Regions from separate parts of the Chitinimonas violaceus genome, predicted to be linked through region 3. Evidence: predicted binding sites of a transcription regulator. Region 3 holds the regulator's gene; each other region holds the start of a gene.
What was found. The regulator NrdR, encoded in region 3, represses ribonucleotide reductase genes. The targets are predictions, from matches to a motif close to AAANACNATATATNGTNTTT.
Positions count from the first base shown of each region.

Region 1: a site for NrdR is predicted at 2,245-2,264, ahead of ACUHMQ_RS02740 (ribonucleoside triphosphate reductase). Genes of this name have one in related genera too.
Region 2: a site for NrdR is predicted at 3,267-3,286, ahead of ACUHMQ_RS14750 (ribonucleoside-diphosphate reductase subunit alpha). Genes of this name have one in related genera too.

Region 1 covers NZ_JBQXDJ010000004.1:111,291-121,467, reverse strand. Annotated here, with positions in the region: one part of gene ACUHMQ_RS02755 (IS5 family transposase) at 1-477, opposite strand, end outside; one part of gene ACUHMQ_RS02755 (IS5 family transposase) at 476-738, opposite strand; gene hemN (oxygen-independent coproporphyrinogen III oxidase) at 691-1,791, shown strand; gene ACUHMQ_RS02745 (cupin domain-containing protein) at 1,840-2,169, shown strand; gene ACUHMQ_RS02740 (ribonucleoside triphosphate reductase) at 2,298-4,286, shown strand; gene nrdD (anaerobic ribonucleoside-triphosphate reductase) at 4,319-4,501, shown strand; gene ACUHMQ_RS02730 (anaerobic ribonucleoside-triphosphate reductase activating protein) at 4,464-5,234, shown strand; gene ACUHMQ_RS02725 (Crp/Fnr family transcriptional regulator) at 5,354-6,061, shown strand; gene ACUHMQ_RS02720 (transposase) at 6,192-6,752, opposite strand; gene ACUHMQ_RS02715 (DUF3079 domain-containing protein) at 6,809-7,036, opposite strand; gene ACUHMQ_RS02710 (NnrS family protein) at 7,053-8,264, opposite strand; gene ACUHMQ_RS02705 (hemerythrin domain-containing protein) at 8,261-8,794, opposite strand; partial or broken gene ACUHMQ_RS02700 (transposase) at 9,095-9,948, opposite strand.
Region 2 covers NZ_JBQXDJ010000046.1:22,482-32,658, forward strand. Annotated here, with positions in the region: gene ACUHMQ_RS14740 (S8 family peptidase) at 1-2,241, shown strand, start outside; gene ACUHMQ_RS14745 (hypothetical protein) at 2,660-3,052, opposite strand; gene ACUHMQ_RS14750 (ribonucleoside-diphosphate reductase subunit alpha) at 3,495-6,404, shown strand; gene ACUHMQ_RS14755 (hypothetical protein) at 6,388-6,627, shown strand; gene ACUHMQ_RS14760 (hypothetical protein) at 6,813-6,995, shown strand; gene ACUHMQ_RS14765 (ribonucleotide-diphosphate reductase subunit beta) at 7,393-8,499, shown strand; gene ACUHMQ_RS14770 (DEAD/DEAH box helicase) at 9,103-10,177, opposite strand, start outside.
Region 3 covers NZ_JBQXDJ010000018.1:27,249-37,425, forward strand. Annotated here, with positions in the region: gene ACUHMQ_RS08505 (esterase-like activity of phytase family protein) at 1-231, opposite strand, end outside; gene ACUHMQ_RS08510 (benzoate/H(+) symporter BenE family transporter) at 480-1,661, shown strand; gene ACUHMQ_RS08515 (aminopeptidase) at 1,694-2,788, shown strand; gene nrdR (transcriptional regulator NrdR) at 3,050-3,502, shown strand; gene ACUHMQ_RS08525 (DUF2157 domain-containing protein) at 3,499-4,569, shown strand; gene ribD (bifunctional diaminohydroxyphosphoribosylaminopyrimidine deaminase/5-amino-6-(5-phosphoribosylamino)uracil reductase RibD) at 4,566-5,690, shown strand; gene ACUHMQ_RS08535 (class I SAM-dependent methyltransferase) at 5,699-6,469, shown strand; gene ACUHMQ_RS08540 (riboflavin synthase) at 6,512-7,156, shown strand; gene ribBA (bifunctional 3,4-dihydroxy-2-butanone-4-phosphate synthase/GTP cyclohydrolase II) at 7,187-8,275, shown strand; gene ribH (6,7-dimethyl-8-ribityllumazine synthase) at 8,488-8,973, shown strand; gene nusB (transcription antitermination factor NusB) at 9,209-9,688, shown strand; gene thiL (thiamine-phosphate kinase) at 9,710-10,177, shown strand, end outside.

The DNA.
Region 1 (10,177 bases), on a different contig from region 3:
CTCGTGTTGAGTTCTCGCTCGCAGTTCTTCCACAACCGTCGGCACTTCTCCAGCCACGCAAAGCTACGCTCCACCACCCAACGTTGTGGCATCACCGCGAACGTGTGCAGCTCGCTACGCTTGGCAATCTGTACCGTCGCGCCAATCAACTCATTGACCGCCTCTGCAAACGGCTTCCCCACATAGCCGCTATCCGCCAAAACGCTGTGTACCTGCTGCAGATTGCCACGCCACTGCATCATTGCCTGCAGTATCCCCTTACGGTCCGTTACTTCAGCCGTGGTAACCGCTATTGCATGCGGTAGACCCTGAGTATCCACCGCAATGTGACGCTTGATACCCGACACTTTCTTGCCGGCGTCGTAACCCTTGTGCCTAGCGTTATCGGTGTTCTTCACGCTCTGCGCGTCGACGATCAAGAACGTCGTATTGGCGCTCCGCCCCAGTTTGATACGGGCCGCGCCAACCTGATTTTTTAAGCGCCTGTTGTAGCAGGCTGGCTCCATCTTCTTGCACCTCGCGCCAGATGGAGAAGTACGCATACACGGTACGCCATTTGGGGAACTCGGCAGGCAGCATGCGCCACTGGCAGCCGGTTTTGAGGAGGTAGAGGACGGCGCAAAACACCTCGTACAAGTCGATTCGGCGAGGGCTGGTCTTTTTGCGGGCGCTTTCGAGCAGTGGGCGGATGTGTTCGAACTGTTCGCGACTGATATCGCTGGGGTAAGGGGTTCTCATCCGGCAAGGATCAAGCATCTCGTTGGATTAGGAAAGACTTTAGACAGGTTCTTAGGCACCCTGCGCAAGCACTTTGAATTTGCCCCTAAAGATGAGGGCGAATACTCGATCGAGATCGACCCGCGTAAGGTTGAGCCCGCCACCATCGCGCTGCTGGGTGAGCTTGGTTTTAACCGCATGAGCCTGGGCGTGCAGGATTTCGACCCGGCGGTGCAACAGGCGGTCAATCGCATCCAGAGCGAGGAAGAGACACTGCGAGTCATCAATGCGGCTCGGGACAACCAGTTCAAATCGGTGTCCATCGACCTGATCTACGGTCTGCCCCTGCAAACACTACCGGGTTTTGGCGCAACGCTGGACAAGGTCATCGCCTCGCGGCCGGATCGGCTATCAATCTACAACTACGCCCACCTGCCACACCTGTTTAAAACCCAGCGGCAGATCAACGAAGCTGACCTGCCCAGCCAGGACACCAAGCTGGAGCTACTCAGCCTGGCCATCGCCAAATTAGCCGATGCCGGCTATGTGTATATCGGCATGGATCACTTTGCCCTGCCCGATGACGAGCTGGCGCGCGCCCAGCGTAGCGGCACCCTGCACCGCAACTTCCAGGGCTATTCAACCCACGACGATATCGACCTGCTGGCGCTGGGGGTTTCCGGCATCGGCAAGATAGGTCCCAGCTACAACCAGAATGTCCGCGGCACTGATGACTACTATGCGCAACTGGACGCCGGGCGGCTGCCCTTGTTCCGCGGCATCAGTCTGGGCCGCGACGACGAGTTGCGCCGTCATCTTATTCAACAGCTGATGTGTGAATTCCGCATCGAGCTGGCCGACTTTGCCGCGCAATGGCAAATCCATTTCAGGGATTACTTCCAGGCCGAAATGTCCAAGCTACAAGCGCTGATCGATGACGGGCTGATCAACATGGACGCAAATCAGTTGCAGGTCTTGCCCCGAGGCCGTTTGCTGGTACGCAATGTTGCGATGGTGTTTGATCGCTACCTGCAGACCGGTCAGCCGCTGGTGCGCTATTCAAAAACCATCTGAGCAAGTAAAGCAACACCACGGCCGGGTGGCACGACCAGGAGTCCGTACATGGCCCAAACCCACGCAAAATCTGGCGATCTGGTCTGGATATCCGCCCCGCTCGCCAACACGCCGGCCTCCAATGAAGTACTGGTGCGTGATGCGCATATCGAGATTTTCCGCCTGAGCCTGCCTGCCGGCGCGCAGATGCAATCGCACAAGGCGGCAGGTGCTATGAGCGTGCAATGCCTGAGCGGCGAAGTGCGCTTCAGCTGCCACGACCAGACCCATCAGCTCACCGCCGGTGCACTGGTTTATCTGCAAGATGCCGAGCCCCATGCATTGGTATGCGTGCAGGATGCGGTACTGCTGATCACCCTGTTTCTACATCGGTGCTGAACTCCTTTCCCACGCTTTTTTCGCAAACTTGACCTCGGTCAAACCTTTACAAACCACCGCCCACCACCCGCCCTAAAACACTATATCTAGTGCTAGTCTTCACCAATAAATACTAGATGGAGTGTTTTATGCATCCGCAGCAAGTATTGAAGCGTGACGGCACACTGGCCGCCTTCGACCCAAGCAAAATCCAGCAAGCCCTGGCTGCCGCTGGCCGCGCCACCGGCGAATTCGACCCCATTGTCGCCGGCCTGCTGACCGAGCGTATGCTGGCCAGCCTGGCCGACCAACCCTGCCCTGGCATCGAGACCATCCAGAACCGGGCCGAGGAAATCCTGGTCGCCGCCGGTTGCTGGCGCACCGCCCGCGCCTACATTGTCTACCGCGAGCAGCACGCCCGCCTGCGCGATCTCAAACACACCCTGGTGGATGTGGAAAGCGCGATGGAGGAGTACCTGGACCAACGCGACTGGCGGGTCAACGCCAATGCCAATCAGGGTTACAGCCTGGGCGGGTTGATCCTGAACGTGGCGGGCAAGGTCACCGCCAATTACTGGCTCAGCCATGTACTCAGCCCCGAAGCCGGCCGGGCCCACCGCGAGGGCGATATCCATATCCACGATCTGGACATGCTCAGCGGCTACTGCGCTGGCTGGTCGCTACGCCAACTGCTCACCGAGGGCTTTAACGGCGTACCCGGCAAGGTGGAAGCGACACCGCCCAAGCACATGTCGGCCGCCATCGGCCAGATCGTCAACTTCCTTGGTACCCTGCAGAACGAATGGGCCGGCGCCCAGGCGTTCAGCTCTTTCGATACCTATATGGCGCCCTTTATCCGCCACGATGGCATGAGCTATCGCGAGGTGAAACAGGCCATGCAGGAGCTGATCTACAACCTGAACGTGCCCAGCCGCTGGGGTACCCAGACGCCGTTCACCAACCTGACCTTCGACTGGACTTGCCCCGCCGACCTGGCCGAGCAGATTCCCTATATCGGTGGTGAGGAGATGCCGTTCAGCTACGGCGAGTTGCAGGTCGAGATGGACCTGATCAACCGGGCCTATATCGAGGTGATGATGGCCGGCGACGCCAAGGGCCGCGCTTTCACCTTCCCGATCCCCACCTACAACATCACGCCGGACTTTGACTGGAATCACCCGAACACCGAGCTGCTGTTCGAAATGACCGCAAAGTATGGATTACCGTACTTCCAGAACTTCCTCAATTCCGACCTGGAGCCGCAGATGGTGCGGTCGATGTGCTGCCGGCTGCAGCTGGATTTACGAGAATTGCTGAAGCGCGGCAATGGCCTGTTCGGCTCGGCCGAGCAAACCGGCTCGGTCGGGGTAGTCACCGTCAACTGTGCCCGGCTGGGCTATCTGCATCGGGATGACGAGGCCGGCCTGCTGGCGGCGCTGGACCGGTTGCTGGACCTGGGCCGCGACGTGCTGGAAGTGAAGCGCAAGGTGGTGCAGCGCTATATCGACCAGGGTCTATACCCTTACACCAAGCGCTATCTGGGCACCCTGCGCAATCATTTCAGCACCCTGGGCGTGAACGGCATCAACGAAATGGTGCGCAACCTCAGCCGGGACACCTACGACATCACCGCGCCGGAAGGCCATGCCATGGCAGTGCGGCTGCTAGACCATGTGCGGGCACGGATGACCGAGTTCCAGGAAAGTACCGGCCACCTGTACAACCTGGAAGCCACACCAGCCGAGGGCACCACCTACCGCTTTGCCCGCGAAGACAACAAGCGCTGGCCTGACATCCTGCAGGCTGGCAGCGCCGAGCAACCGTACTACACCAACTCCAGCCAGCTACCGGTCGGCTACACCGACGACCCGTTCGAGGCGCTGACCCTGCAGGCAGAACTGCAGGGCAAGTACACCGGCGGCACCGTGCTGCATCTGTATATGAACGAAGCCATCAGCAGCAGCGAGGCCTGCAAGCAGCTGGTACGCCGCGCGCTGAGCAATTTCCGCCTGCCCTATATCACCGTCACACCCACCTTCTCGATCTGCCCCAAGCACGGCTACCTGAGCGGGCACCACCCCTACTGCCCCAAGTGTGATGCCGAGCTGCTGGCCCGTGAACCGGCTTGCTGCAATTAACCCACCACCTACTCCAACCAGGAAACCACACCATGATCGCAGCCGTCGTCACCCCCGTCCCCACCACCGCTCGCCAGCTTGATAACGCTCAGCGCACCCGCTGCGAAGTCTGGACCCGCGTCATGGGCTACCACCGCCCGGTCTCCTCCTTCAACACCGGCAAGCAAGGAGAATTCAATGAGCGCCGCTTCTTCACCGAACAGCATCATGTCTGAAATATCGCCGCTGGCTGACTGGCACATTCCGCTGCGCCTGCTGGCAGCAGAGCCGGCGCAGCTTGGTCCCGATGAGCCTGCGTTGGCAGGGTTAGTCCCGTTCTCCAGCGTGGATTGGCCCGGCCATCTGGCCGCCGTGCTGTTCATCGGCGGCTGTCCATGGCGCTGCCACTACTGCCATAACCCGCATCTGCAGGAGCGAGCCTGCCGCTATTCATGGGCCGCCATGTGCAACTGGCTGCAGAGCCGCCGTGGGCTGTTGGATGGGGTGGTGTTCTCGGGCGGCGAGCCTTTGAGTGAAGCCGCCCTGCCCGAGATGATCAAGACAGTGAAAACCATGGGCTTCAAAGTGGCGCTGCACAGTGCCGGCATCTACCCCAATCGCCTGGCCGCTGTTTTGGCTTATCTCGACTGGGTGGGGCTTGACATCAAAACCGACCCGGAAGGATACGACGCGTTGACTGGCCGCCCGCGTAGTCGCGGGCCCACCGGTATTTGTCTGGAAATGCTACTGGCAGCCGGTAGCAAGTTTGAGTGCCGTACTACCTGGAGCCCAGCTTGGCTCAGCGAAGCACGTCTGCTCAAGCTCGCCAAAGGTCTGGCCGAAAGCGGCGTGCGCCACTATGCGGTACAGCGCTACCGCAGCAGCCCCGATGTACCGCCGGATGCGGTGCTGAGCATCCGGGCCCAAAGCCAATTGGCCGAGTGGTTTGAGCAATTTGAATACCGATAGAGGAGCACTCACCAGCACCTACCGAACCTGCCGATGTATCTAGCCCACTCGGTGAATATCCAGCGCCATTGTCAGCGCCTAGCATCGACCCATCTTTCTCGCACCTGAGGCACACGTCCATGGCCCATAAACTAGATGTGGATTCCTTACTGCTACGCCTGCCACTGTTCCGTAACCTGGACGCCGATCAACTAGCGCTGATGGCCCGCGCCAGTCAGCAGGTGCGGGTGGCCAAGCATCAGTTCGTGTTTCACCGGGGTGATCCGGCCAACGGGCTATATGTGGTGGCGGTTGGCGGCATCAAGCTGGCCATACCCTCCCCCAGCGGGCAGGAGAAAGTGATCGAGTTCTTCAGCCCCGGCCAAGCCTTTGGCGAGGCGGTCATGTTTCTCGACAAGCCGTATATGGTGCAGGCGCAGGCCCTGGAAGACACCTTGCTGATCTGGATCGACAAGCAGGACATCTACGCCGCCATTGACCACGATACGTCCTTTGCCCGCCGCATGCTGGCCGGCTTGTCCCTGCGCCTGCATGCCCTGGTGCAAGACATCGAAACCATCAATCTGCAGAACGCCTCACAGCGGGTGATCAGTTTTCTGCTCAAGCAGCCACGAGAAAACGGCCAGGTGCATTTCCCGTTCTATAAGAATGTGATCGCCTCCAAGCTGGGCCTGACGCCGGAAACCCTGTCGCGGCTGCTGCACCAGCTCAGCGTTAAGGGTTTGATCCAGGTAGATAAGCGTGACGTACAGATTCCAGACCCTGACGCCCTGGAAGCCCTGCTGTATGGCGGCCAGTCAATCAACAATCAAGTTATTGATTTTTAAATACTTTATCCTGAACTAGCCAGGCTTGATGCCGCTCAAGGAAAGCCTACTCGTAAGCGCCTAGGCTGTCAAACAGCGCCCAATAGTTACCAGGTAACAGCGTCCAATTCTTTCCAATTACTCACTGATGTTACGCAGCCGCTCGCATCTCCAGCAGCTCGTCATAGGCCAGTTTGATGGCTTTGATGTAAAGCCTGGAGCGCAAGGCGAAGTGGTTGAGTTTGTGCGTCATCTTCAAGCACTCCAACTTGAAGACGGCGTACATCGACATGAACACGTGGTTTTGCTGGGTCCGTACCCGACGTGTCGGTGACTTCGCCAAACCCGCATTGGACTTCAGCGATTTATGGAACTCCTCTACCTTCCACCGTTTCTGATGGAGTTGGGCGACCTGCTCGCCGTCGCACGTCAGATCACTGCACACCAGATTCAACTCACCGCTGCTGCCGTCTTTGTTTGTAAAGACGCGCCGGACAATCAAGACTTCTTCATCGAAACCCTTGAGCCAGCCACGCACCGTCTGCTTATCCGATAACACCAATGAATCCACCCGCACGAAGCGGCCCTGCTGTCGGTCAGCGGCGCTGAGCGCCACCAGCCGGTTGTCTTTCAATGCCGCGACAAAGTGCTTGCGTCTGGCACGAATCAAATCAAAGTTCTCCTTCGCCGAAAACCAGCTATCCATCAACACATAGCGGAACTTGAGCTGGTTGTTGACGCAGAGGTCGGGATAGACATGTCAGGGCATCAAAGTGAGGCGAACGGGGGCTCATCTTGGCTTGGGCCAGGCAGTTCGGCAGTGTCTGGTGCGGCGTCCTGCCCCCATTCCTGCCAGTCGTCGCCCCAGAATTCCACCGGGTGCTGGGTGCGGTCGGTGCCGTTGCCGCAATTGAGTGAATCGGCCGGGCAGTACTTATCGCAACCCCAGCAGATGCGCTCGGGGTGCTTGGGGTGGCTGGGAAATTTCTTGGCCATGGTGTGCGCTCCGTTTTCAGCCCGGCTTGCCGTCAAAGCGCGGCTGCCAGTAGATGGGTAGGACGCGCGCGGCCCAAATCAGCATAAGCAACAGCCAACCGGCCGATGCCAGATGCAGGTAAGCCGCCGGCCCACCGAACAAAGCCAAACCTACCCGCAGCAGGGCAATCCCATGCAGGCCCAGGTAAATAGCCCAGTAACCGTTATCCGCCACCAGATCACGGCCACCGTGGCCGAGGGTGACGCGAGTGACAAATCCAACCAGCATGGTGCAACAAAAGCCCAAGCCCAAAGCGTGAGCTGGCGCTGCACCCACCGACACGCCAGCACTTTGCAAACCTTGCAATAGCAGGGCCGGCGCCAACCAGGCAAAGCTAAGGTGCAGCATGGCCAATAGCCGGTTTTGCAAGCTGGCTACCAGCCCCCATCGCCAGCTGGTAAAGCCCAGGCTAGCCGCCAATGCCAAGGCAGCGCTGCTGGCAATGAAATTCTGGCCCAGTGCATCGGCCACAATCAGCACGGCGCAACCGGCCAGCCAGGTATCCAGCAGCCAATTGGGCCGCCAGCTGGTATGGCTAGGCAGGGCGGATTGAGTAAAGAACGGCACCATGCGGTGCGAGACGGTGACAAACACCGGCAGCAACAAGCCCCAGAAGGTCAGTTGCCGGGCAAACCACCACAGTAGGCCATCCCCCGACTGTACCCACAGGACCGCGACCATCAGCGCCATGGCGCCCACCGTCATGGCGATCAGGATGCGCAGGGCATGGCGTTTGTCCGGTACGGTGCTTAGTTGATAGATACGCAGCCAGCGCAGCGTGGCGAAGGTCCAGCTGATCTGCATCAGCAACAGGCCGGTGGTGGGCCAACGGCCACCGTAGCTGAAGCCTGCCAGCGCAAGCCAGAGCCCCAGCAGATAGAGCAGCGCGAGCGGCAGATGGTGGCTGGCCTGGCCGGGATCGCTGACGTTGAGCCAGCGTGGCCCGGCCGTAAAGATGAAACCCAACATGAACAGCGGAAATACCCCCAGCGGCGTCAGCAAGCCGTGTACCTGCAAGGCCGGGTAGCTGCCAACAAGCGGCTGCGCAATGGCCACCGCCCACCATAGGGCCAGGCTGAGAATCGCAATGACACCTGCGCCAAAATAAGCTCGGTGGGGGACCGCAAACAGTCGCTGCAAACCGGTGCCAGGGTCGGCGGCGGGTGCGTCGAAGAGGGTGAGGCTCATCGCGTAACTCCGCGGCGTTGGCTCATATTGCGGCCTATGCGCGCCAGGGGGTCTGCTGGCAGGCGTTGGGCGGCCGGGTAGAGCAGGGCTTCTTCACGGGCGGCGTGGGCCGGGTAGTCATGGGCGAAAGCGGCAAGCGAGGCGGGCCGTACCGGTGCGGCACGGTCTGCAATGGCCTGCATCCAGGGGCGTACGTCACTCCAGAGTCGGGCCAGCTCGGCGTGCTCGGCCTCAATCTGTTTCAGATCAGCGCTGAGTTTCGGATCATCCAGTGCCCGCAGGGACGGAAACAAATCGTCTTCCTCATCAGCGTGATGCAGCGGCGCGGCATTATCGAAGTAACGCAGGATATTGCTCGCCGCTGTGGCGGCTTCTTCGTCCACGCCCTGCTGGCTTATATGGGTGTCCAGCTTGAGGCTCAGTGCACAGAAGCGGCGGACATTGTCGTGACAGGCGGTAAGCAGGCCGACCGGGTCATCAAAGCTGGGTGCCTGGCTGATGGGGGCCTTGGTTGAAGTGGTTATCCACATGAGAAGCTCGCTTGCGGGGCAACGGTGCCAGCATGCCTTGCCAGGGCGGGGATCACCCTGTCGTGCGTCAAGGTTTTGGCGTAATACAGCGTGTCATACGGTGCAGGGCGGGGCCATAGGCATAAGGAACTAGCCCGGATATTTCACCCTCATGTCGCATCATGATGGCAGCCGCGCTGGTTCATTGAACCAGCATTCAGGACGATCAGGATGAGCGGGAATGGGTCGCCGTGCCAGTTTCTGGACGGCGCTTCCCCTACCCCCGAAGTGTCAACATGTCGGGGACGCACTGGGAAGTTACTACGGAGAGGCCAGAGCGCGATACGCCGTAAAGAACAGATCCCGCAAAGGGTGGTGGGAGGCAAGCAGGATGCGGATGCGCCGACTGTTGCGAATCACGACGGCACCGATCTTGAGCAGCCGCCCGCGAATGCTGGCGGCGGTGGCCTTGGCCAATTCGGCCCCTGCCAGCGCCACCTCGCGCAAGCGCTGCATCAGCGTATAAGCCAGCGCAGCGAATAGAATCCGCAGCCAATTGGCCAGGAAACGGTGGCAACTGGCACGGGTGCCAAACAGATCGAGCTGGGTTTCCTTGATCCGGTTTTCTGCCTCACCACGCTGGCAGTAGAGGTCGTCATACAAGGATTCGGCTGGCCGATCCAGATTGGTGACGATGAACCGCGGGTTGATCCCCTGGCTGCCGAACTCCAGACGGGTCACGATCCGCCGCTTGCAGTCCCAACTGTCGGCGGCATAGTGAAATTCGTGGATTGCACGTTGCTTCACCTGGGTCTGAGCGTAGCGCCGTTCCAAGTCGGCCTCCCAGGCTGCCACGCTGCATTGCTGGAACCGACCGCGGTCTGCATCAGCGGGTCGTGGCGCAACACGGCGTGATCATTCAAATCCTCGTAACCACAACATAGGCCATATAAGCGCTGAGCGACGAGATCGCGTAGCGCATGGGTGACGAGGTCCTGATTGCGCGGATCGTGCAGTGCCCGGGCTACGGCGGTCGAGAGCCCGATGCGACGATCCATCTGCTGCAGTAGGAGCAAACCGCCATCTGAGCTGATCGGTCCCCCCTCGAAGTTGGCTTCAATCAGGCGGCGCCCCAGGCGCCCAAATTCCATCCGGTCTGCGGTACACTTTGGCATCGGCGAAGTTGCATGAGTATTGGTTTGAGAAGCTTATTCTATGCGGCCTCCGGCCCTTCGCCGACCCCTCTTCGTGAAATATCCGGGCTAGACAAGCTCATCCAAACGGCTAGGCTGTGACGAGCTTGCAGGGGACGGCGCGCCGCGTGGGCAGCTAACGCCAGGTGTAAAGCACAGGCCGGCTAGATGCCCGGAACAGTCAGACTGAGCATCTGACTCGCCAGGCTTC
Region 2 (10,177 bases), on a different contig from region 3:
CGCGTTGCCATGTATAAGGTGTGCTGGAGCTATAATGACCCGCTCATCGCTGGTGCCGCCAAGAACTCCTGCTTCACCGCCGACAGCGTAAAGGCGATTGAAACCGCCGTGGCCGATGGCGTGAACGTGTTGAACTACTCCATCAGCGGCAGCCAGACCAGCATGATGGACCCGGTTGAACAGGCTTTCTTTGGTGCGGCTAATGCCGGTGTGTTTGTTGCGGCCTCGGCCGGCAACAGCGGCCCGGCTAACCAAGTGGCACACATCAGCCCATGGCTAACCACCGTAGCGGCTTCCACGCATGATCGCTTCTATGAAGGTTCTGCCAACCTCGGCAATGGCACCACGGTGACTGGTGCGTCGTTGAGCCAGACCCCGGTGGATGCAAGTGCCATGGTGCTGGCATCGGACGTGGGCATGAGCGGTGCAGATGCAGTGGCAGTGCGTGAATGCTGGAACACCGGCGTACTGGACCCAGCGAAGGTGGCTGGCAAGGTAGTTGTTTGTGACCGTGGTACCGTTGCCCGTACGGACAAGAGTGCTGCGATCAAGGCTGCCGGTGGCGTCGGTATGATCCTGGTCAACCTGACATCCAGCCAGTCCTTGAATGCAGACATGCACACGGTTCCGTCGCTGCACGTGAACAACGTCATGGGTGCCAGCGTCAAGGCCTATGCTGCGCAGGCTGGTGCTACCACGGCAATCAGCAAGGGTGAACTCAAGGCGGGTGTGATTCCTGCACCGGTGATGGCAGAGTTCTCCTCGCGTGGTCCGAACAAGGGTGAGATGAACACTCTCAAGCCTGATCTGACTGCGCCTGGTGTCGATATCCTGGCCGGTTATGTACCTAGCCAGACCCAAGCCGAGCACGATGCCATCAACAACGGCTCCATGGTTCCGTCTGCAGCGTGGGACTTCCTGCAAGGTACCTCCATGTCCAGCCCACACGTGGCCGGTATGGCAGCATTGCTTCGCCAGAAGCACCCAACCTGGTCGCCTGCAGCCATCAAGTCCGCTTTGATGACTACGGGCTACAACACGTTGGATGATGGTAGGGCCGGCCAGGCAAATGGTCGCCTGCCTTGGGCTCAGGGTGCTGGGCATGTCAGCCCGAATGCCGCTGCCAACCCAGGTCTGGTGTACGACGCAGGTTCCAGCGACTACATCCGCTATATGTGTGGCGCGAATGTCGGCCTGTCGCCTGCAGTTTGCAGCGCTTTCGGTTCGACTCAGCCATACAACCTGAATCTGGCTTCGATGACGGCTTCCAATGTGCTCGGTTCGCTGACTTTCCGTCGTACCGTGACCAATGTGTCCGATGCACCATCGACCTACACGGCTACCGCCACCTTGTCTGGTTACAAGGTAACGGTATCGCCTGAGACGATGACATTGAACCCAGGCGAAAGCCAGAGCTTCACTGTGAAGCTGGACCGCACCACCGCACAGAAGGATGTGTGGCAGTTCGGTTCGCTTGTGTGGAGCGATGGTACGCACAACGTGCGTAGCCCGCTGACTGCACGTAGCGGCGCGATGATCACCGCACCGGTTCAGTTGGCCAGCGAGGCAACGAGCGGCAGCAAGGTGTTCAGTGTTGGTACCGGCTTTAGCGGCAAGCTGAATGCCCTCCAGGGCGGCCTGAAAGAAGCGACACGCATCAGCGGTAATGTGTTGAAGGCTAACCATGATGGTATGGCTGCATGTAAGGCAGGTAACGATCCAACGGGTGGGTTGAAGGTGCATGAGTTCGTCGTGCCTGCCAACAACCTGGTTACCCGCTTTGACCTGTACGATGCCGATACCGAGCATGGTTCGTCCGATGATATCGACCTGATCGTGATGAACAGCGAAGGCACCGTGTTGGGTACCAGCTTGAATGGTGGTTCGGATGAAAGCGTGCAAGTCCTGAACCTGCCAGCCGGTACTTACAAGGCTTGTATCCTGGGCTACTCACCACGCGGTGGCAGCGCTAACTACACCATGTCGGCTTGGGCAGTTAATGCAGGCGACACTGGTGGCGACTTCAAGGTACTGTTGCCCGGCAAGGCTTACGCTGGTGGTACTGCCTCGGTGGGTATGAGCTGGAAGAACCTGCCAACTGGCAAGCGTTATCTGGGCGCCGTACGTTACAGCGCAGATGGGTACGAGGAAGGCAATACCGTTCTGTTGGTGCAGACCAATGATCCGTTGCCAGCAACGAACCTTGGTGCACGTAACACCCCTGCTGATACTGGTATCTAAGTAAGAGGGTGCTTTGGAGCCTGCTGGAGTGCGAGCAGGTTCCAATGCCCGTATCGGTAAATGCTGAGTCTGTTGTAACGCAGGGCATGGCCGTAAGGCTTGTCCTGATGATGTAAAAACAAGACCCTGGGACGTAATGCCTCAGGGTCTTGTTTTGTCTAGTATCGCGAACTGTAAATATTTGTTCGCAACTTCTTTTGTTTTGCTCACTCAATATAAAGTAAGGGAGGGTGACGAGATTGGTTGATCTGTAGCAGCCCGTTACACAGATTATTTAGGGCCTCTTTCGATCTTACTGCGCTACTGTGATCAGGGCTTATGTGTTGCTCAAAATCTTCATGTAACTCAAGTGCATTCCAGTATCTGCGCTGCGCTTCACCCTGCTGACAGCTGCTTGCTACAGATCGTAAACGTGTTCTTAATATATGTCCTTCCCTGTGGGTATTGGCCGCGATTGCAGTTCACATCGCTTGGCTTGGCAGCGTACTGCGGGTTTTGGAAGGATTTCGCAGGTCGATATCTCCCCACTTGTGGTGATTGCAGCCTGACGCACCGTCTTGTGCTGTTCCGCCAGCGACTGGATGGTTTCGGCATCGCCAGTGCGACTGGACCAAGGCAGATAGCCTTCCGGCCCGCCGCACGCCTTCGCGCCAACCTCCACCACATGGCAATCTGCGTCGGTTTCGCAACTTGGTGTGCCGATGGCGGCCTGCAGGGCTTGTAACGTGTTGCCAACTTCGATTTTGGTGGCTGCCGCAGCGGGTAAGTTCAAGGCCAGCACAAGCGCTAAACCACGTAGGGGGGGGGACATGATGACTCCGTGTGTTGGTATGCCATGGTGGTCATCATCGGCTAGTGCCCAGCGTTGGGCAACAAAAACAGTGGGGCTCTAAGTAGCTGCACAGCCAGACTATTTAAGCCGTTGAATTTGGTATCTTTCCCTCATAAATAGGGCCGCACAGACGCATTTTTTGAGCGGAATGCCTATTCATGAACTACTATATTTAGTACCATTCAGTGTAACCGAATACTACATATAGTGTTTTTTCGGGGTTTTGTGCACATTTTATCCCCGGAATTATCCACACCCCGTCCTGCGCTTGCTGTGACGTGAAATTTAGGTGTGTGACGGGATGTTGGCGCACATTTTCTCCCCCGCCATCCGGTCTGAACAGGCAACCCAGAATAAGCGGCTTTGGCAAAAGCTGCATTGCCAAGGCCTATCAATCAACAGTCATAGGAGCCCTCCTTACATGTACACCACGTCCGATACCGCAAGCACCACGCGTGTTGCTTACCCGCAGGGTAACAACAGCGTGGGCTCGACTGCTGCCCAGTCTGGTGCCGAGTACAAGACTATTCGCCGGAACGGTGCCGTTGTCCCGTTCGAGCCCATGAAAATCTCGGTCGCCATCACCAAGGCTTTTCTGGCTGTACATGGTGGAGCTGCGGCGCAGTCGGCCTCGGTGCGCGAGACTGTGCAACGGATCACCGATCTCGTGGTGAACGCCCTGATGCGGCGTAAGCCCGAAGGTGGGGCTATTCATATCGAGGACGTGCAAGACCAGGTGGAACTGGCCCTGATGCGTTCGGGTGAACACGATGTGGCGCGCGCCTACGTGTTGTACCGTGAACGGCGTCATCAGGAACGTCTAGCCAAGGGCGAGGCTGAGCATGCGCCCACCAGTGCAATCAATGTCAACGATGCAGGTGTGGCCAAGCCGCTCGATATCGCCAAGCTGCACGCATTGGTGCAATCGGCTTGTTCGGGTTTTGAAAAGGTGACCGACCCCGAGCATATCGTCGCCGAGACCCTGAAGAACCTGTACGACGGCGTGCCGGCCGAGGAAGTGCGCAAGTCCGCCATTCTCTCTGCCCGCCAGTTGATCGAGAAGGAACCTTCCTATTCCAAGGTGACAGCCCGTCTGCTGATGCACAGCCTGCGTCGTGAAGTGCTGGGCGAAGAAGTGATGCACGAGGAAATGGCTACGCGTTACGCCGAGTATTTTCCCAAGTTCATCAAACGCGGTATCGAGGCGGAATTGTTGGACGAAGAGCTGGCCCAGTTCGATCTGGCCCGTCTGGGTGCCGCCATCAAGTACGAGCGCGACTACCAGTTCGATTATCTCGGCCTGCAGACCCTGTTTGACCGCTATTTCCTGCATGTACATGGCCAGCGTATCGAGTTGCCGCAGGCTTTCTTCATGCGTGTCGCAATGGGCCTGGCCCTGCGTGAAACCGATCGTGAAGCACGCGCTATCGAGTTCTACAATGTGCTGTCGACTTTTGATTTCATGTCCTCGACGCCCACTTTGTTCAATTCCGGTACGCAGCGTAGCCAGCTTTCCAGCTGCTACCTGACCACGATTGCTGACGACCTCGACGGTATTTACGAAGGCCTGAAGGAAAACGCCCTGCTGTCGAAATACGCTGGCGGTTTGGGTAATGACTGGACATCGGTACGTTCGTTAGGCAGTCATATCAAGGGCACCAACGGTAAGTCGCAGGGCATTGTGCCGTTCCTGAAGGTGGTCAACGACACGGCTGTAGCCGTGAACCAGGGTGGCAAGCGCAAGGGCGCGGTGTGTGCGTACCTTGAGACTTGGCATGCCGATATCGAGGAGTTCCTCGAACTGCGTAAGAACACCGGTGACGACCGCCGTCGTACCCACGACATGAACACCGCCAACTGGATTCCCGACCTCTTCATGCAGCGCGTTATGGAAGGTGGCGACTGGTCGCTGTTCAGCCCAAGCGAAGTACCAGACTTGCACGAGTTGTACGGCAAGGCATTTGCCGAGGCCTACACGCGTTACGAAGCCAAGGCAGCGCGTGGTGAAATGCGTGTGTACAAGAAGATTCCAGCCTTGCAGTTGTGGCGCAAGATGTTGACTATGCTGTTCGAGACAGGCCACCCCTGGCTTACTTTCAAGGACCCTTGCAATATCCGCAGTCCGCAGCAGCATGTTGGCGTGGTGCACAGCTCCAACCTGTGTACCGAAATCACCCTCAACACCAACGATACCGAAATCGCGGTGTGTAATCTCGGTTCGGTCAACTTGGTCAACCATATGGTGCGTGGCGATGACGGCCAGTACAACCTCGATAGCGATAAGCTCCGCCGTACAATTGGCACCGCGATGCGCATGCTCGACAACGTTGTCGACATCAACTTCTACCCGGTGAAGAAGGCGCGTAATTCCAACCTCCGGCACCGTCCGGTTGGCATGGGCATCATGGGTTTCCAGGATTGTCTGCATATGCTGCGTACGCCGTATGCGTCCGACGCTGCCGTGGCCTTTGCCGATAAGTCGATGGAACTGGTGGCCTACCACGCTTATTACGCCAGTACTGAGTTGGCTGAAGAGCGCGGCAAATACCCAAGCTACGATGGCAGCTTGTGGTCCAAGGGCATCCTGCCGCAGGACAGTATCGACTTGCTGATGGAAGCCCGCGGCGGTTACTTGGAGATGGACCGTAGTGCTCTGCTTGACTGGAGCCAGCTGCGCCAACGCATCGCCACCTACGGTATGCGTAACTCCAACTGTTTGGCGATTGCGCCTACGGCAACCATTGCCAATATCGTTGGTGTGTCTGCCTCCATCGAGCCGAACTACCAGAACATCTTCGTGAAATCGAACCTGTCGGGTGAATTCACGGTGATCAACGAATACCTAGTGCACGACCTGAAGGAACGCGGCCTGTGGGACGACGTGATGATTGGCGACATCAAGTACTTCGACGGTTCGCTCTCCCGCATCGACCGTGTGCCGCAGGACCTCAAGGCCATGTACGCCACGGCGTTTGAAGTGGAGCCCAACTGGTTGGTGGAATGTGCTTCGCGCCGCCAGAAGTGGATCGACCAAGCCCAGAGTCTGAACATCTATATGGCCGGTGCATCGGGCAAGAAGATGGACGACCTGTACAAGCTGGCCTGGGTGCGTGGCCTGAAGACCACTTACTACCTGCGTACCTTGTCGGCATCGAGCGCCGAGAAGTCGACCGGCCGTGGGGGTGAACTGAATGCCGTGCCGATTGGTGGCGGCCATATGGCTTCCGCCCCAATTGAAGTGACTACTGGCAACTACAGCGCAGGGGAGGAAGCCGCCGAGTCGGCCAAGTTTTGCAGTATCGACAACCCAGAGTGTGAAGCCTGCCAGTAACACAGTTGCTGGCGGGCCGAGCGTGGTGGCAAGCAGCATCGCCACGCTCGCGGAAGAAGCCGAGCTGTGTAGTGAGGTTGTCGTTGTTGAAGCCGAAGTGGTCGAATCTGCCCACGCGGTTGAAATAGCTAAGGCTGTAGCGAAGTTGCTTGAGCCAACCAACAATACCCCCAAAGCACCGGGGCGGTTGCGGGCTTGGCGTACAGCATGGCCGAAGTGGTAGTACGCAGTTTGATGCGGTAGATGTAGAAATGAGAAAGCCCGCGATGTTGCGAGCATCGCGGGCTTGATCTGAAAGGCATGGTGGTAAGGGAGTCCCTCTGCCGCCATCTGTGTACTTTCCAGACGCAATGAAATGTTAGCACAGGTGGTCTCGCTATCTCCTTTCAATGTTTTGAAGGAAATTCTGTGGCTAAAAATACTGGCAATGGCTTCCGTAAAGGCTCCGTTGATAACCGGACACAGTTTTACAACCGCAGTAACCAAACTTGGTATAAGCGGGATGTTTCTACTGGTCAGTTTATGGATGGCAAGTCTGATGGTGACCCATTTAAAGGGGTTGCTAAGGAAGTGGATGATCGGCGCAAGTAAGCGCTAGTAGTGGATGAGCTTTTGCTGAGCATTGGCTCATCCCTTCTGCAGAAAGTGTTTTAGCGGCTTTGCCGCGTATGTTTTGAGCGAGAGTCCGTCTCGCGCCCGGCTTACTTTCTTTGCCTCGCCAAAGAAAGTAAGCAAAGAAAGGCGACCCGGCGGTGTCGCCGACCTATGGCCGGTGCCCTACGCTTCTCGACTGTCGCGGCCTGGGCCGAAACTTGCCCACTTTGTGGGCTCAAACAGGCGGCCCCGGACTGCTCCGCACCAGTCTGCGATGCTCGGCGACACCAACGGGGATAGGATGCTCCGTAGACAGTAGTTGTGGCCGTTCCTGAAAAGGAGCGGTCTTACTGAGAATTGATGAAGTAACGAATAGAGATTCAGGAGAAAAAAGATGCTGTCTTGGGAAGAAAACACTGCTGCACCAACCGCAGCCAAGCCGGCCAACCCACAGGCCCAAACCAGCGGCCAAGGTACACCTAGTGGTCGCGTCAGCGCTGTGGACAAGCGCATCATCAATGGCGGTACCGACGTCAACCAGCTGGTGCCTTTCAAGTACAAATGGGCTTGGGAGAAGTACCTCGCCACCTGCGCTAACCATTGGATGCCGCAGGAAATCAACATGCAGCGCGATATCGAGTTGTGGAAGAACCCCAACGGGCTGTCGGAAGACGAGCGCCGTCTGGTCAAGCGCAACCTGGGCTTCTTTGTGACGGCCGACAGCCTGGCTGCCAACAATATCGTGCTGGGCACCTATCGCCATATCACCGCGCCAGAGTGCCGTCAGTTCCTGTTGCGTCAGGCATTTGAAGAGGCCATCCACACCCACGCCTACCAGTACATCGTTGAAAGCCTGGGTCTCGATGAAGCCGAAATCTTCAATGCCTACCACGAGGTCAAATCCATCCGAGATAAGGATAACTTCCTGATCCCATTTATCGATGCGCTGACCAACCCCGACTTCAAAACCGGCACCCCCGAGGCTGACCAGCAGCTCTTGAAGTCGCTCATCGTGTTCGCCTGCATCATGGAAGGCATGTTCTTCTACGTCGGCTTTGTGCAAATCCTGGCACTGGGCCGCCAGAACAAGATGACCGGCGCTGCCGAGCAGTACCAGTACATCCTGCGCGATGAGTCGATGCACTGTAACTTCGGCATTGACCTGATCAACACTGTGAAGATGGAAAACCCACACCTGTGGACCGACGCCTTCAAGGCCGAGCTGACCGGGTTGTTCCAGAAGGCGGTGGAGCTTGAATACGCCTATGCCGAAGACACCATGCCACGCGGTGTGCTGGGCCTGAACGCCAGCATGTTCAAAGACTACCTGCGCTTTATCTGCAACCGCCGCATGCAGCAGATCGGCCTGGAACCGATGTTCCCCGGTGCAACCAATCCATTCCCATGGATGAGTGAAATGATCGACCTGAAGAAAGAGAAGAATTTCTTCGAAACACGGGTGATTGAATATCAGAGTGGTGGGGCGTTGAGCTGGGATTGATGTAAGACGTCGGGCGACAGATAATTTTTCATTTACGACGCATAATCTTTCACCCGACGACACACAATTTTTCATTGTGTTGCCAATAAGAAGCCCCGCTAGTTCGGGGCTTCTTAACAAACGTAGGTGTGTTACTGCTGATTCTTGTCGTCGGCCATTCATGTCTGGAGCGGCATCCGAACAGAATCAGCCACATACTGGGGTCCAGAGATAGAGAACCCAGCCCAATTGGCCATTTATCCCTGGAGTTTTCAGAAAGCTGGCCACTTATCTTCGGATTCATTGCAGGTGCCGGTGGTCGTTGACCGCAGCGCCGGGCAGGAGTGTTGGTGGTCACTGACCAGTTGAGAGCAGGCAGCATTCGACCCGAAGCAGCTGTTGCGTTGTACGTATGATCGACCGCTCATCGGCCCAAGCAGTCGGTGAAGAGGCATTCCTTGAACAGTTGTAGAGCAGCGGTTAAGGCCATCTATCTATCACGCCATAGGGGCCAGTAGGTACCGCTGCTTAGCCTATGCCCGGTTTCGGCGGATCATTTCACCGCAAGGCAGACACTCAACATGTATGAGGCGGGCTGCCCTTAGCAAATGGAACCTGGGCTTCCTATGCGCTAGTCAGCCAGCGCAGCTCAACACCTTGCGACGTCAGGCTGTCATTTGCAGCTGCCATCACTGCTTTCACGTTCTCGACCAACTTCCCTGCCGACAATCCAGGCTGCACTGCATACACCGTCAGGCTAATGGCGATGGGGTCATATGCTCGAAGCAGTTCCAGCGCTGCGTCCCGCGTACCAAGTAAAAACGGCGAATGGCCGCGACCGGTGCGGGCAAGAGTTCGACGTTCGACGTGTCGAAGCAAATCGTCCTTGCGCTGAAACCTGCCCGACTTCACAGACTGGCCGGCAAGCTCATAGACATCATCAATACGTTCACCGGACACGGAACCCCCTGCGCCCTTGCAGTGGTAGAGCGAAATGGAGAGGCGGTTGGCAGGCATGGCCTGCGCAACGATGAAATCAGCTGCTTCTCCGGACCTGTGGTCGTAGATGATGAAGCTGTTGCCAGGAAGCCCAAGAAGGTAGTCTCGCAAAAATCGTTGAACGGTCATGCGCCCCGGGTTGGCTGAATCAAATTCGACCCTCGTCTCACAACCATCCCAGTTGTGAACGACTAAGCTCTCGGGCCGAATTCCCGCACTCGCGCGACGCCGCTGGAGCGTGCTTCGCGTGAATGAATCCAACTCCTTCGTGAAAAAAATAAGCCCGTTGTCCTCCAACCAATCCTCGACAGACTCCCTGCGCCCTTCTGCAGCAACCACGTGCATGAGCGGCTCATCGTTCATCAAAAGAAACTGAGGGCTTTGGTTCAAGCGATACTGAACCTGTTGATGCTGACCGCTGTCACCAAGGCGGAATGTCAGCGCAGAACCGTCGGCACTCACCACGATGTCGCTTACCTCCAGATCCAGGATGCAGGTTCGGAAGGCATCGGCACCCTCACCGATGAAGACAACAGGGTTGTCCCTGTACGCGTTCTTCGACCAGTCAGTCATGAAGGTAGATGCCGGAATTCGTTGGAGCGTCTCTCCATATGGCAGCAGGTCGAGGCCCGACCGACCAATGTTGACCTGAGCGGCCGTCATGCGCCCATGTAAAGCCTCCATCCAGTCAAGGATGTCG
Region 3 (10,177 bases):
GTCGAAGGGGGTAGTCTGCCCGTTCAGATCGCCGTTGAGGTAGTGGCCGGAACCGGGACCCTCGGCAAAGGTGGCGGCTGGCAGGATAGCCCGGCCGGCCAGAATCGGTTCGCTGTAGGCGGCGGTTGGTGGTGTGGGGGTGTCATCACTGTTACAGGCACTCAATATTGCGATGCTGCTGGCCAGCAGGGTAAATCGGATGACGTGTTGCGTACGTCGAGGGGACGGCATGCCAAGCTCCTGGGACTAGTCGTAGGTGGCTCGGATGATAGGGCCGTGTCATGAAGTCTTATTGACGATCCGGTTACCTAGGCATGATTTCGCGGTCTGGCGTTGTCTAGGCGAGACAGGTTGATGTATCCACCTGCGTACCGGTGGGGGCGTCGGTTTCTGTTCCGTTGGTATACCGTTATCTGTATCGGTCGCGGTGGTGCCCGATAAGTTATCGTCCAAGCCTGTTTCTATGTTTCGTGTGGCGCATGCTAAAGCTCATTCCCTTACCAGCCTTGGCGGCTGGGTTTATCACTGTGCTGGTGGGCTATACCAGCTCGGCAGCAATTGTTTTCCAGGCAGCCCAGGCGGCAGGTGCAAACCACGCGGAAATTGCTTCGTGGTTGATGATATTGGGCTTTGCGATGGGTATTACCTGCATTGGCCTGTCTCTGCGTTATCGCATGCCGATTGCGACAGCATGGTCTACGCCCGGTGCAGCGCTGCTGGTGACCAGTCTCGCGGGGTACTCCATGGCTGAGGCGATTGGCGCGTTTATCTTTTCCGCAGCGCTGATCACCCTGACCGGTGTAACCGGTTGGTTCGAACGCGCGATGAAGTATGTGCCGCTTTCCTTGGCAGCCGCCATGTTGGCGGGGGTGCTGCTCAAATTCGGTATGGCGGCGTTCGGCGCGATGCAAAGCCAATTCTGGATAGTGATGCCCATGTTTCTGGCGTACTTGCTGTTCAAGCGTTTGCTGCCACGTTATGCCGTCATGGTGGTATTGGTGGTGGGGTGTGCGCTGGCTGGCATACTGGGTTTGATCCAATTCGAAGGGCTGAACTTTGCGATTGCGTCGCTTGTCTGGACAACGCCTGAATTTAATTGGCGTGCGCTGGTCGGAGTAGGTTTGCCGCTCTTTGTGGTGACCATGGCATCGCAGAATATTCCGGGAGTGGCGGTATTGCGTTCCTGCGGCTACCAGCCACCAGTTTCGGCTTTGATCAGCTGGACAGGGTTTACCAATCTATTGCTGGCGCCATTCGGTTGCTTTGCCTTGAACCTGGCGGCTATCACTGCCGCCATCTGTGCCGGACCGGAATCTCATCCTGACCCGACTCAGCGTTTCAGGGCATCGATCGCGGCGGGTGGCTTTTACCTGCTGTTGGGTCTATTGGGTGGGTCAGTCGGGGCGTTGTTTGCAGCCTTTCCCAAAGAGCTGGTGCTGGCTATTGCTGGTATTGCGTTGTTCGGCGCACTGAGCAGCGGATTGGCATTGGCCATGCGCGAAGATGACCAGCGCGAGGCGGCATTGATCACCTTTCTGGTGACAGCATCTGGCCTATCGCTGGGTGGAATAGGTTCGGCTTTTTGGGGATTGTTGGCGGGTGGCTTGGCGCTGGCGGTTTTCAATGGACGAGCCAAGCATAGATCTAAGTCTAAATCTTGAACGTTACGGTCTGTGAATATGAGGAGCGGGATGTGAGCGGTGTGGGTCCTTGGCGGTTGATACTTGCGCTAGCCTTGTTGTTGATTCTGCAAGGCTGCGCGGGGTTGGCCTATGTGGGGCAGGCGGCCAATGGCCAAGCCGAGGTATTGAATAAGGCTCGTCCGATCAGTGAGTGGCTGGCCGACCCGACCACACCGCCCAATGTACGCACCAAGTTGGCTTTTGCGCAGCGAGTGCGTGCGTTTGCTGTGAAAGAGCTGAATCTACCCGACAATGCGAGTTATACCCGGTATACCGATCTGGGCCGTCCTTATGCCCTGTGGAATGTTGTCAGCACTTTGCCCTTGTCGCTAAAGCCGGTGGAAAGCTGCTTTCCGATTGCGGGTTGCTTGGCTTATCGCGGTTATTACAAAGAGGCAGATGCGCAAGCCTATGCGCAGCAACGGAAGGCGCAGGGCGATGATGTCTACGAGTACGGTATTCCAGCCTATTCCACCTTGGGTTGGTTTGAAGACCCATTGCTCAATACGACGCTGCGACATGATGACGCCACGCTGGCGAGGTTGATATTCCACGAACTGGCGCACCAAGTGGTGTATGTACGTGACGACAGCGCATTCAATGAAGCCTTCGCCACGGCGGTGGAGCTGGAAGGGTATGAGCGTTGGCTGGCTGTGGAGGGGCAGCCCGATGCGATGGAGAAATATCGTCGGGCAGAGATTCGCCGCGAGGCATTCCGTCAGCTGATTCTGTCGGCGCGTACGGCGTTGGACACGATATATACCGGTATGCAGACAGATGAGGAAAAGTTGGCAGCCAAAGCGGCAGTGTTGAATAAGCTGGCGGCAGACTATGCCGCACTCAAGTCTGCACATGGCGGTTATATTGGCTACGATAGCTGGTTTGAGCCCACGCCAAATAATGCCCACCTGGCTTCGGTGGCGACGTATCACGACAAAGTACCGGCATTTAGGGCATTGTTCGCGCAGTCGGGAAGCTTTTCTGCGTTTTATGTGGCGGCTGCGACACTGGCGCAAAAAAAGAGGGCCGCTCGCGACGAAGCGCTGGCGGCCCTTGGAGTGTCTGTTTTTTCAGGGGAGAAACAACAGGGTTTTGATCGGGAATGATCAGGTGTTGCCGCTACAACCTATTTGTTAGGACAGGTTGTTTATGACAACGGGTTAATTTTGCTTGTCATCAGCATGGGGCACTATGGGTGCTTACCCCTATTTGCGTGTGGAATAGTTTCGATATATGCAAATGACATCATTTGGCGTGAAGTATCTTATGCGTCGAGAGGTAACCATTGCGATGAGAGTGCAGCAAAGCGAGATTTGGCGCGCTTGTACGGGTAGAATGCACTCAATTCAAGCAGCTGGAGTTACCCGATGAAATGTCCTTTCTGTGGCGCCCTTGACAGCCAAGTGGTGGATACCCGGGTTTCAGAGGAGGGCGAGAGCATCCGACGCCGCCGTAAATGCAGCAGCTGCGATAAGCGTTTCACCACATTTGAGGTGGCGGAAATCCGGCCGCCACAGGTGGTCAAGGCCAATGGCAGCAGGGCGGACTATGAGCAGGATAAAGTCCGCGTCAGTTTCCAGCGCGCTTTGCACAAACGCCCGGTGCCTACCACGCTGGTTGATGAAGCCATTGTTCGTATCGATCAAAAAGTATTGGCAGTGGGTGAGCGCGAGATCGATTCGCGCCGCATCGGTGAGATGGTGATGGCGGAGTTGGCCAAGCTGGATAAAGTGGCTTACATCCGTTTTGCGTCGGTATATAGAAGCTTTCAGGACGTCGACGATTTCCAGGACGCGATCCGCGAGGTGAGCAGGAAATGAAGGTGGATCGAGCTGATCTGACCCGAGCCGAGGAAGTTGGCCTGTTGCAGTCCGGGCAAGCCGAGGCCTTATGGTCATTTCTCTCCATGCAGCCGCAAACCACAGCACAGTTTCGGTTTGCCCATATTCTGTATTACCTGGGTGGGATGATCGCCATTGGGGCGATGAGCCTGTTCATGACCGTGGGGTATCAGACCTGGGGGCCTGTTTCACTGACGGTGTTTGCCGGGGCTTACGGTTTCCTGGCATGGTGGATCGGTGTCTGGTTTCTCAATGCCAAGCAATTGCCTATCCCGGCAGGCATACTTTTTACCCTTACCATTGTGTTAGTGCCCTTGGCGGTATATGGCATTGAGGCGGCGCTTGGCCATTGGGAAAGTGGTGGGGCGTTATATAGCGATTATCACCGCTATATCGATTGGCGCTGGTTGCTGCTGGAGCTCGCCACCCTGGCGGCAGCGGCGGTCATGCTATGGCGTTATCGGCTGCCGTTCATGACCATGCCGGTGGCGGTGACGCTCTGGTATATGAGCATGGATGTCGCTGCGTGGATTGCCTTCGGGGTGGAAAACGATGCAGCGGACTGGACCTATTACGATGGCCTGTGGAATTTGCGCAAGCTGGTTTCCCTAGGATTCGGCCTTGTCATGCTGATTATTGCGCTGCGTATCGATTTGACCACGCGGCATGATAAGCGTGACTTCGCTTTCTGGCTTTATCTCTTTGGACTGCTGGCCTTTTGGGGGGCGCTCAGTTGTATGGATTCAGGCAGCCAGTTGGGCAAGTTCCTTTATTGCCTGCTGAATCTGGGCTTGATCTTTATCAGTGCTGTATTGGCACGGCGGGCATTTGCAGTATTCGGCGGTCTTGGCGTGGCGGGGTATCTTGGCTATCTGTCCTGGAGTGTGTTCAGAGACAGTCTGTCGTTCGCATTTGCCCTGAGTCTGATCGGTTTGGCTGTTGTCTTTGCGGGCGTCTGGTGGAATAAGCATGGTGAAGCCTTGGGTAAAAAGTGGCGTCGGCAGTTATCGCCACAACTGGCTGAATTGATCGAGAGCCGTACGTGAACTTCAGCGCAGACGATTACCAATACATGGCCCTGGCCTTGCAGCTTGCAGAGGGGGGGCGGTTTATCTGCGCGCCCAATCCTGCGGTTGGCGCGGTGTTGGTGCGCGATGGCCGCATTATCGGCCAAGGTTTTACCCAACAGGCGGGTGGTCCTCATGCCGAGGTAATGGCCCTACGCGATGCGGCGAAGCATGATGAGACCGCTAAGGGTGCAACCGCTTATGTCAGCCTCGAGCCTTGTGCACACTATGGCCGTACGCCACCTTGTGCCAAAGGTTTGATCGAAGCGGGCGTCAAGCGGGTCGTGGCTGCCATGCAGGACCCGAACCCGTTGGTTGCGGGCAAGGGGATGGCGATGCTGCGTGAGGCGGGTATCGAAACAGAAGTCGGTCTGTTGGCGCTTGAAGCGCGCGAGTCGCTCAAAGGTTTCCTTAGAAGGATCGAACGCAACCGGCCCTGGCTGCGACTGAAGATCGCCGCCAGTCTGGATGGGAAGACGGCACTATCAAATGGCGAGAGCCAATGGATCACCGGGCCTGCGGCGCGTGCCGATGTACAGCGGTTGCGTGCACGATCGTGCGCCATGCTTACCGGCAGCGGTACCGTGCTCAAGGACGACCCTTTGCTGACTGTGCGGGAAATTGATGGCGAACCCTGGCAGGGCCGCCAGCCTATGCGTGTGGTGCTGGACAGTCGTGCTCAGCTGCCGCCCGATGCCAAGCTGTTGCATGCGCCGGGTAAGACCCTTGTGATTACCGCCAATGCCCCAGACAGCCATATTGCGGCATTGCAGGCGGCGGGGGCCGAGGTGCTGGCATTGCCTGATGCCGCTGGCCGGGTGGATTTGCCCGCCACGCTGACGACGCTGGCTGAACGTGGTGTCAATGAAGTTACGGTCGAGGCCGGTGCCCGCCTCAACGGTGCATGGCTGCAAAGTGGTCTTGTTGATGAAATCGTCTTTTACCAGGCACCCGTATTGTTGGGCGGCTCGGCCGCCGGCATGGCCGACTTTTCCCTTGAACGGCTGGCCGACAAATTGACACCCTTGGTAGTTGATATGCGCCATCTCGGGCCGGATATCCGCTACACCTTACGCTTTACGCCCTCGATCAAACCGTGAGTGCTCCAATGTCCGATCAAGCTGTGCAGTTCAAAGATCACTTTTCCCGGCAGTCTTCCGCCTATGCGCAATATCGCCCGAATTACCCAGCGGCATTGTTTGACTGGCTGGCCAGTGTGGCGCCCGCACGGGCGCTTGCCTGGGATGTGGCAACAGGTAGTGGCCAGGCTGCCGTGGCATTGGCGACGTATTTCGACCGGGTGATTGCGACAGAACCTTCACAAGGCCAGCTTGCAAATGCCGAGCAGCGGCCCAATATCGAGTACCGCAATGAAGCGGCTGAAGTATCGAGCCTGCCTGATGCCAGTGTGGACTTGATTACCGTTGCGCAGGCGCTGCATTGGTTCGATCTCCCGCGCTTCATGCAGGAAGCGGACCGTGTACTCAAGCCCGGCGGTGTTCTGGCGGTGTGGTGTTACGAAGTATTCAGCTGCGACCCTGCGGTAGATGCGCTGGTAGGTGAGTTCTACCACGACACTGTGGGCCCGTACTGGCCGCCGGAGCGGCGCTGGATTGAGCAAGGCTACGAAGGCTTGGTCTTCCCACACCCCAGGATCAGCCCTCCGGCGTTGGATATGGCCTTGGATTGGAATCTGGCTGCCTTGGTCGGATATCTGGGTACTTGGTCTGCCACCCAGCGCTATAAAGAAGACAAAGGCCACGACCCATTACCCGAGTTTGTTGATCGACTCGCTGCTGTTTGGGGGGATGCAGCCCAGCCCAAGCGCGTGAGTTGGCCTCTGAAGTTGCAAGCCTGCCGTAAACCGGTGGGTAACTGAATCCTATAACCGGCCTTGCCAAGCGCAAGCGAAAGGAAGCGCATGTTTACCGGCATCATTGAAGCCACCGGAAAAATCGCGACGGTGCAGCCCCTGGAAGGAGAAGGTCTTCGGGTAATGATTGTCAGCGAGCATCTTGATATGAGCGATGTGAAAATCGGTGACAGTATTGCTGTCAACGGCGCTTGTATGACGGTGGTGGCCAAGACGGCGCATAGTTTCAAGTACGATATTTCGGCAGAGTCGTTGCGATGCACTTTCGGCCTGGAAGATCCGGGCCGCGAAATGAACCTGGAAAAGGCGTTGCGTTTTGGCGATCGTCTCGACGGACACTTGGTATCCGGCCATATCGATGGCACGGGCGAGGTCATGAAATTCGTTGAAGTTGGCGAAAGCTGGCAGCTGGTGGTGCAGGCTCCCAAGAACTTGTCCCGTTATATCGCCATCAAGGGTTCCATCGTGATCAATGGTGTGTCGCTGACGACCAATAACCTTAAGGACATGCCGGATCGTTGCATCCTGTCGGTGAACTTGATCCCGCATACGGTCGAAGTCACCAACCTCAAGCATTTGAAGGTCGGCGAAAGAGTCAACCTGGAGGTTGATATGATCGCGCGTTACCTGGAGCGTATGCTGCCTGAGACCGAACCTTTCGAAGCACTTAAAAAACGCATGGGTAAGGTCTGACCTACCTCGTCCGGAAATAACCAATCAACTATGCATATTTCACCGATTCCCGATCTGATTGCCGAGCTGGCGGCCGGCCGAATGATAATACTGATGGACGATGAGGACCGTGAGAACGAAGGCGACCTCATTATGGCGGCGGAACATATTACGCCCGAAGCCATCAACTTCATGGCCAAATATGCCCGTGGGCTGATCTGTCTGACCCTGACTGAACAACGTTGTAAACAATTGAATCTACCGCTGATGGTCAGCCGCAGTGGTGCGGCGCATGGTACGAATTTCACCATGAGCATTGAAGCTGCGACTGGTGTGAGTACCGGTATTTCGGCGGCAGACCGTGCACGCACCGTATTGGCTGCCGTAGCACCGAATGCCAAGCCGGCAGACATTGTGCAACCCGGCCATATTTTCCCATTGATGGCGCGTGAGGGTGGTGTGCTCGCCCGTGCCGGGCATACCGAAGCAGGTTGCGACTTGACGCAGATGGCGGGTTGTTTACCGGCTTCCGTGATCTGCGAAGTGATGAATGACGATGGCACGATGGCACGCTTGCCGGAACTGTTGCCCTTTGCAGAGCAGCACAAACTCAAGATCGGCACGATAGCGGACTTGATCCAGTACCGAAGCCGTACCGAGTCGCTGGTCGAGCGGATGGGCGAGCGTGCCGTCACCACGCCGGCTGGTGAGTTCCAATTGGTTGCCTTCCGGGAGCAGGGGAGCGTGGCTACGCATCTGGCTCTGGTCAAGGGAAGCTTCAGCCCGCAGGATGAGATATTGGTCCGTGTGCACGAGCCGCTCAGCGTCATCGATTGGATGGATGCTGGCCAGACTCGCCACAGCTGGGGCATTTACCAGAGTCTAGCCGCTATCAATGAGGCGGGGCGTGGTGTGATTGTGTTGTTACACCGGAATGAAGGTGGCGAGGAATTGCTGGCAAAAGCTTTGCCGGAGTTGAATCTGAATACCCCGCAGAAATGGGATTTACGTACCTATGGCGTTGGTGCGCAGATGCTCAAATTACTGGGTGTAGGTAAGATGAGGCTGCTGTCACCCACGCGCAAGATGCCCAGCATGGCGGGCTTTGGTTTGGAAATCACCGGTTTTATCGAAGGCTAGTTGTACGGCATGCAAGGCCTGCCTGTGTTAAATGGCCTGTTCACGGTAGTTCGTGGGCAGGCTAGGTATGGCCCCCGTACGATACCAATACTTTCTGTACTTCTCGATTGTTTTGACCGATTGGGCGTAAGACACTAGAATTTCGCCCTTTTTTCAATGAATTAGCCGCCATTTGCCATTGCTCAGGTTGAATGCGGTCCGCAAGGTTTGCTATGCCACGCTTTGAAACTATTCCTGAAATCGAATCGAACTTTGATGGCGCTGGTTTGCGCATTGGTATTGTGACAGCGCGTTTCAATAGCGACGTCTGTGGCGGTTTGTTGTCTGCTTGCCATGATGAACTCAAGCGTTTGGGCGTAGCAGATGGTGATGTGCTGCTGACGAGTGTGCCTGGTGCCTTGGAAATCCCATTGGTGCTGCAGACGCTGGCCAAATCGGGCAGGTTTGATGCGCTGATTGCGTTGGGTGCCATTATCCGTGGTGAGACGTATCACTTCGAGTTGGTGTCCAATGAATCGGGCTCGGGTGTAACACAGGTAGGACTCGACTTTGGTATTCCCATCGCCAATGCCATTTTGACGACCGAGGATGACGACCAGGCGCTGGTCCGCATGCAGGAAAAAGGCAGCGATGCTGCCAAGGTTGCGGTTGAGATGGCACGCTTGCAGCAGAGGTTGCGTGCGCATTTAAAGCTATAGAAACCTGCTCATGATCTTACGGCGCAGCCGTGATCAGGGCTTATGTGCTGCTCGAAATCCTCATGTACAAAAGTACATTCCGGTTTCTGCGCTGCTCAGCACCCTGCTGACAACTGCTCGTGACAGATCTTGAACAGGTCTAAGCGTATTTATTTGATTGGCCTCGCGTCCATCTAATTATTTAGATTCACCCTGGCGCGGCTTTAGCCGCGCTTTCGCATTGACTGGAACCACCATGACCCAAGACGCCAAGGAAGTTAAGAAGGCCCCACAAAAATCGTCGCGCCGCCGTGCGCGCGAATTCGCTGTACAGGGCCTGTACCAATGGCAGCTGACGGGCGACAGCGTGGCCGTCATCGAACGTTTTTTGCGCGACAGCAGCACCAGCTTCCCCCGTGCCGATGAAAGCCTGTTTCGTGAGATTTTCTACGGCGCGATGCGTGATGTAGCTCAGCTGAAAACACGGCTGGTGCCGCATCTGGATCGTGACGAGGCAGATGTGAGTCCGGTGGAACGGGCCACATTACTGGTTGCAGCGTTTGAGCTCATCAGCAAACCAGAGACCCCCTACGCGGTTATCATCAACGAAGCGATTGAGATCGCCAAGACCTTTGGCGGCACCGACGGCCACCGTTTCGTCAATGGCGTGTTGGATAAGCTGGCGTTGGAAGTGCGTCCTGCCGAAGTGGAATCTGTACGCAATAAGCGCCGCTAGGTCGCGATACCGCCAGCCCAGATGATGGCGCTTGATGAATTCAGCCTGATCCGCCGCTACTTCACCCGTCCCACACCGGGCTGTGTACTGGGGATAGGGGACGATGCAGCCTTGGTCGCACCTGCAACCGGTATGCAGTTGGCGATATCGACGGATATGCTGGTCGAAGGTCGTCACTTCTTCCCAGGGACCGATCCTTATTCGCTGGGCTGGAAGAGCCTTGCGGTCAACCTTTCTGATATGGCAGCCATGGGCGCAGTCCCACGCTGGTTTACCTTGTGTGTTTCACTGCCGTCAGTAGATGCCGAATGGTTGAATGGTTTTTCGCAAGGTCTGTTTGCGTTGGCTGAGCAGCATGGTGTCGAACTCATTGGTGGAGATACCACAGCTGGCCCGCTGACCATCAGTATCCAGATCATGGGAGAGGTGGAGTCTGGCCGGGCGTTATATCGGGATGGCGCCCAGGCCGGGGACGACATCTGGCTTTCC